Regions from separate parts of the Streptosporangium sp. NPDC020145 genome, predicted to be linked through region 3. Evidence: predicted binding sites of a transcription regulator. Region 3 holds the regulator's gene; each other region holds the start of a gene.

Region 1 (2,197 bases), on a different contig from region 3:
TGACGACCTCGCCACCGGTGAGGATGGCGATGTCCTGCAGCATGGCCTTGCGGCGGTCACCGAAGCCGGGGGCCTTGACCGCGACCGAGGTGAAGGTGCCGCGGATCTTGTTGGTGACCAGGACGGCCAGGGCCTCGCCCTCGACGTCCTCGGCGATGACAAGCAGCGCCTTCTTGGTCTGCGCGACCTTCTCCAGCAGCGGCAGGAAGTCCGCGACCGAAGCGATCTTGTTCTGGTTGATCAGGATGTAGGGGTCTTCGAGAACCGCCTCCATCCGCTCCTGGTCGGTCACCATGTAGGGCGAAAGGTAACCCTTGTCGAACTGGAGACCCTCGGTGAACTCCAGTTCGAGGCCCATGGTGTTGGACTCTTCGACGGTGATGACGCCGTCCTTGCCGACCTTGTCGAACGCCTCGGCGATCAGCTCACCGATCTTGGCGTCCTGCGCGGAGATCGTCGCCACGTGGGCGATCTCCTTCTTGTCCTCGACCGGCCTGGCCGAGTCGATCAGCTTGTCGCTGACGGCCTTGGCGGCCAGGTCGATGCCGCGCTTGAGGGACAGCGGCTGGGCGCCGGCCGCGACGTTGCGCAGGCCCTCGCGGACCATCGCCTGGGCGAGGACGGTCGCGGTGGTCGTGCCGTCACCGGCGACGTCGTTGGTCTTGGTCGCGACCTCCTTGGCGAGCTGGGCGCCGAGGTTCTCGTACGGCTTCTCCAGCTCGACCTCACGCGCGATGGTGACACCGTCGTTGGTGATGGTCGGCGCGCCGAACTTCTTGTCGATGACGACATTGCGGCCACGGGGGCCGAGGGTCACCTTGACCGCGTCGGCGAGGGCGTTGACACCACGCTCAAGAGCGCGGCGCGCGTCCTCCTCGAAGGACAGGATCTTGGGCATTGTGGTCCTCTCTGAAAGCACGTCGGCGCATCAAAGCCCCGGGCGCTCGCGCGACCCGGGGCTCGATACGTCATCTCTGCGAAGTGTCGGTTACTTCTCGATGATGGCGAGCACGTCACGGGCGGAGAGCACGAGGTACTCCTCGCCGCCGTACTTCACCTCGGTGCCGCCGTACTTGCTGTAGAGGACGACGTCGCCCTCCTTGACGTCGAGCGGAATGCGCTTGTCGCCGTCCTCGTCCCAGTTGCCAGGGCCGACAGCGAGGACCTTGCCCTCCTGCGGCTTCTCCTTGGCGGTGTCCGGGATGACGAGACCGGAAGCAGTGGTCTGCTCGGCCTCAAGCGGCTGGACCACGATGCGGTCGCCGAGCGGCTTAACGGGAACCTTGGTGGCGGTCGTCACGTCGGACCTCCCCTTCAGATTTGAATGATCTAGAAGAGGCGACCAGCGGTCTGCCGTCGCGGGTGTCAGACCTGCCTCGTCGCGTATGTTTGGCACTCTCACCGGGAGAGTGCCAATACGGAACAGTATGCAAGGAGGCCTTGACAGTCAACACGAACCGCCTCCGCACTGGGTACGCGAACCTCAAACCCTGCGCCGCCCCGCCGCGGGCAGGCCTCTGACCCGCGCGATCTCGGTCTCGTACAGCTCCCGCGAACCGCGCAGGAAACCCAGCACGAAACGGATCTCCTCGTCGGAGTAACCCGAGATCAGCCGCTTCCCCCGTTCGACGACGGGACCGTACAGCTCCTCGACCTTCGCGAGGGTCTCGGGGGTGGCGCGCACGACCACCTTCCTGCGGTCCCCGGGATCGGGGGAGCGCGTCAGGTATCCGGCCCGTTCGAGGCGGTCGAGCATCGCGGTGACGCTGCCCGTGGTGAGCCCCAGGCCCGTCCCGAGGACGCTGGGTGTGACGTTCCCCTCAGACCCCTCGCGCACCAGGATCTCCAGGCAGCGCAGGTCGGTCCTGTTCACCCCGAGGTGGATCGCGACCGCCTCGTCGAAGGCGTCGACGGCCGTCTGACCCGCCTGGACCTCCCGCCCCAGCTCCGCCCTGAGAGCGCCGTCCCCATGCGCGGGACCATTTTCCCTTGACATTCAAGCCTCTCGACCATCAAGCTAAATATGCCTCGAACATCAAGATACATGGCGTTCGAGGAGAACACCCCTGTCCAGACCCGTCCTCCAAGGGAGACCCGTGTCCCCTCTCCACGTGATCGTCATCGGTGCGGGCACCGGCGGAATGTGCCTGGCCCACGGCCTGCGGCGCGCCGGGATCTCGGTCGCGGTCTACGAACG
Region 2 (2,197 bases), on a different contig from region 3:
GGCTGTCGAGGCCGTTCGTGGTCGCGCGCAGCGGAATCCCCGCCGCGTGCAGCACCGCGGCGGCCAGCCTGCTGTCCCGGCCGCCGGTGAGGGCGAGGTTGACCGGCTCGCCGGCCGCGCGCAGCGGCTCGACCGAGGTCAGCAGGGCGTCGGCCAGCCCCCCGATGAGGGCCCTGCGCCGCCTGGCCGAGGACGGCGCGGCGACGGCGACCGGCAGCGGCGCCTCGGTGACCGTACGGCTGCCGCCCCTGACGGTGACGGTCGAGGAGGGCGGCAGCGCGCTGACCCCCCGGTAGGGCGTCTCGTCGGACAGGAAGTAGCCCTGCCGGATCATCGACTGCAGGGCGAGCACGTCCCACTCGATCCGCTCGCCGAAGGCGGCCAGGCTGACCAGCAGAGCCCTGCTGCCGATCACGTGCACGTCCGGGGTCTCGGCGTAGTAGACCGGGCAGACCCGGTGGATCGCGGTCGCGGCGGCCAGTTCGGTACCGGTCGCGCGGAAGACCGAGAAGCAGCCGCCGACCGCCTCGGCGCTCAGTTCGGGGGCGCCCGCGAGCCGGTCGACGTCGCCGGGCACGGCCAGGTTGCCGTTGACCCCGGTCACCCTGTCGTGGCCGGTGGCCAGCAGCGGGGGAGTCCGGGAGTCGTCGGGCTCGTTGGTCCAGGCGAACAGGCTGACGCCGGGCCTGTGCCACTCGCGGGGCCTGATGACCTCGGCCGGGACGGGGAAGGCGGTCTCGATCGAGGCGCGCACGGTGTGCAGCACCGCCTCGGGAATTCCGGCTTCGGGACGCTTGGCCGCCAGTCCGAGATACACGCGCATGATCCCGAATCCTATGTCCCCTTTTTTCCGCACGAAGCCTGATTAATGAGGAAAACGTGTGGTCACTTGAGGCGCCGAGCGGGGAGAGGCCGATCACGCGCCGGGCACGGTTTGCGCTCGCTTGGGTCAAGCGCCAGGCCCAGGTCATGAGGGGGTCGTCGTACGGGATGGCGCGCGAATCCCGCGAGTCCCCGTGAATCCATGCAAATCCAGATAAATCACGGCGAATCCTTGTGAATCTCTGTGGAGGCGAACATGAAACCACGCACGCTCGCCGTCGTCCTGGCCGTCCTCGCCCTGTGGGTCACGGCCGCCTGCGGGAGCTCGGCGAATAGGTCGCCCAGCACCCAGCCCAGGGGCGACGCGAACGCCCAGGCACCCGAGGAACGCGAGAACGACACCGGCATGTCCAAGGACATGAACGACACCACCGTCGACCAGATCTCCACCTTCGCCCTCGACGTGGACACCGCCTCCTACGACTACGCCAGACGCACCATCGGGGAGGGCAGACTCCCGGAGCGGGACAGGGTGAGACCGGAGGAGTTCGTCAACTCCTTCCGCCAGGACTACCGGGAACCCGAGGACGACGGTTTCTCCGTACAGCTGGACGGCGCACGGATGCCCGGCAACGGTACGGCGCTGCTCAGGGTCGGTCTGCGCACCCGTCAGGCGCAGTCACGGGAACGACGCCCGGCGAACCTGACCTTCGTGGTCGACGTCTCCGGCTCGATGGGCGAACCCGGCAGACTCGACCTGGTCCGTGAGGCGCTGCACCGGCTCATCGGACAGCTCGGGCCCGGGGACAAGATCTCCATCGTCGCCTTCAGCGACCAGGCCCAGGTCGTGCTGTCCATGACCCCCGCGACCGAACGGCAGGAGCTGGACGCGGCCGTCGAGCGGCTGGCCGTACAGGCCTCGACGAACCTGGAGGCGGGGCTGACCACCGGGTATCAGGAGGCGGCGAAGGCCTTCAGGCCGGTGGCGACCAACCGGGTCATCCTGCTCTCCGACGGCCTGGCCAACAACGGCGACACCAGCTGGCAGGGCATCCTGGACCGGGTCGAGGAGTACGCGGGCAAGCAGATCACCCTGCTGTGCGTCGGCGTCGGCCGTGACTACGGGGACCAGCTGATGGAGCAACTCGCCGACAACGGGGACGGCGCCGCCGTCTACGTCAGCTCGGTCGACGACGCGCGCAAGGTGTTCGTCGAGCAACTCGCCGCCACCCTCGACCTGCGGGCCCGCGACGCCAAGGCGCAGGTCGTGTTCAACCCCGCCACGGTCGAGTCCTACAACCTGATCGGCTACGAGAACAGGCGGATCGCGGCCGAGGACTTCCGTGACGACAGCAAGGACGGCGGCGAGGTCGGC
Region 3 (2,197 bases):
CGGCTTCGGTGACCGCGTTGAAGAGACCGCCCGCGAAACCGACGAAGCCAATGATCACGCTCAGCACGAAGAGCAGCCACACGCCGACGATCCAGCCGACGCTGGGCTTCACCTTCGGCGGCGGGCCCTGGGGGGCGCCGTATCCCGGGGGCGGGTAGCCGAAGGAGGGGCCGCCCTGCTGGTACTGCTGTTGCTGCTGGTGGGGCTGGCCGTACGGCTGCTGGGGGGTGCCGTAACCCGAAGGGGATCCGAAATCATTGGACATATACCTAATTGTGGCCCTTACCACTTGGATAGCGATAGCAGCTGACTTGACAATGGCTTGCTCCAGGACCCGCTCCCGCCCATCCTGGTGCCGTGTTATCGCACCCCCCGGGCTGGAGCCGTACACTTGGCACTCGGGAACACCGAGTGCCAGACCTGGCGTTTCCCGTCCGAGCGCAGGTAGGAGGTGAGCACGTTGGTTGACGACCGCAAGCTGGCGGTCCTACGCGCCATCGTCGAGGACTACGTGTCCACCAATGAGCCGGTCGGCTCGAAGGCTCTCGCGGAGCGTCACAACCTGGGTGTGTCCCCCGCGACCATCCGCAACGACATGGCGGTGCTGGAGGAGCAGGGCTACATCGCCCAGCCCCACACCAGCGCGGGCCGGGTGCCGACGGACAAGGGCTACCGGCTGTTCGTCGACCGCCTCTCCCAGGTGAAGCCGCTGTCCGGCGCGGAGAGGAGGGCCATCGAGAGCTTCCTCGCGGGCGCCGTCGACCTCGACGACGTCGTGATGCGCACGGTACGGCTGCTGGCCCAGCTGACCCGTCAGGTCGCCGTGGTCCAGTACCCCACGATCTCCAACTCCAAGGTCCGCCACGTCGAGCTGGTCCCGCTGAACGAGCACCGCCTGATGTTCGTGCTCATCACCAACACCGGGCGGGTCGAGCAGCGCGTGGTGGAGCTGCAGGAGGTCATCGACGACAACCGCGTGGCGCACCTGCGCGCGGTGCTCAACGCCTGCCTGGACGGCTGCGGGCTGGCCAGTGTTCCCGACATGGTCGCCGACCTGCCAGAACGGCTGCCCGCCGAGGACAGGCCCGTCGCGGCCACCATCCTTTCGGTCCTGCTTGAGTCCCTTGTGGACCGGCATGATGAGAAGATCGTTTTCGCCGGGGCCGCCAATCTCGCGGGGGCCGACTTCACCGTCGGGCTCCGCGACGTGCTGGAGGCCCTGGAGGAGCAGGTGGTGCTCATGCGCCTGCTCGGTGAGACCTCGGACCTGTCGGCGCTGACGGTGCGCATCGGCTCGGAGAACCCTTACACGGGTCTCCAGGGCACATCCATCGTCGCCGCCGGATACGGTTCGGGTGGCAAGCAACTGGCCCGGCTCGGTGTGCTGGGTCCGACACGTATGGACTACCCGGTCACGATGGGCGCGGTGCGCGCGGTGGCACGCTACGTCAGCCAGATCCTGGCTGCATCCTAAGAGGTCAACTAAGTGGCTACTAAGAGTGACTACTACGGCACCCTGGGGGTGCGGCGCGACGCCAGCGCGGAGGAGATCAAGAAGGCCTACCGCCGCCTGGCCAGGGAGCTGCATCCCGATGTGAACCCCGACCCTGAGACCCAGGAGCGGTTCAAGGACATCACCCAGGCCTACGAGGTGCTGTCCGACCCCAACAAGCGTCAGATGTACGACATGGGCGCCGACCCGTTCTCCTCGGGTGGCGCGGGCGCCGGAGGCTTCGGCGCCGGCTTCCCCTTCAGCGACATCATGGACGCCTTCTTCGGCGCGGCGGGCGGCGGCGCGGGGCGCGGTCCCCGCTCGCGGGCCCGCAGGGGCCGCAACGCCACCATCAGGGTCGAACTCGACCTGCGGGAGGCGGCCTTCGGCACGACCCGCGAGCTGGTGGTCGACACCGCGATCCTGTGCGAGGTCTGCACCGGCTCCGGCGCGGCGGCGGGCACCCACCCCGACACCTGTGACGTCTGCCACGGGCGCGGCGAGGTCTCCCAGGTCACCCGGTCCTTCCTCGGCCAGGTCATGACCTCCCGTCCCTGCCCGCAGTGCGGCGGGTTCGGTTCGATCATCCGCAACCCCTGCCAGGAGTGCTCCGGCGACGGCCGGGTCCGCACCCGGCGGACCATCAAGGTCCGCATCCCCGCGGGAGTCGAGGACGGCACCCACATCCAGCTCGCCGGCGAGGGC

Evidence for each region. Region 3 encodes HrcA, which represses chaperone genes, less so after heat shock. Its sites were predicted from a motif close to TTGGCACTCTCNNNNNGAGAGTGCCAA; they were not measured.
Region 1: the regulator HrcA is predicted to act here: its motif matches at 1,390-1,416, upstream of groES (co-chaperone GroES).
Region 2: the regulator HrcA is predicted to act here: its motif matches at 934-960, upstream of ABZ463_RS38120 (von Willebrand factor type A domain-containing protein).

What each region holds. Positions count from the first base shown of each region.
Region 1 covers NZ_JBEXZT010000002.1:544,788-546,984, forward strand. Annotated here, with positions in the region: gene groL (chaperonin GroEL) at 1-898, opposite strand, end outside; gene groES (co-chaperone GroES) at 989-1,300, opposite strand; gene ABZ463_RS05065 (MarR family transcriptional regulator) at 1,484-1,996, opposite strand; gene ABZ463_RS05070 (NAD(P)/FAD-dependent oxidoreductase) at 2,097-2,197, shown strand, end outside.
Region 2 covers NZ_JBEXZT010000039.1:1,375-3,571, reverse strand. Annotated here, with positions in the region: gene ABZ463_RS38125 (asparagine synthase-related protein) at 1-823, opposite strand, end outside; gene ABZ463_RS38120 (von Willebrand factor type A domain-containing protein) at 1,079-2,197, shown strand, end outside.
Region 3 covers NZ_JBEXZT010000004.1:202,768-204,964, forward strand. Annotated here, with positions in the region: gene ABZ463_RS09075 (hypothetical protein) at 1-265, opposite strand, end outside; gene hrcA (heat-inducible transcriptional repressor HrcA) at 461-1,474, shown strand; gene dnaJ (molecular chaperone DnaJ) at 1,487-2,197, shown strand, end outside.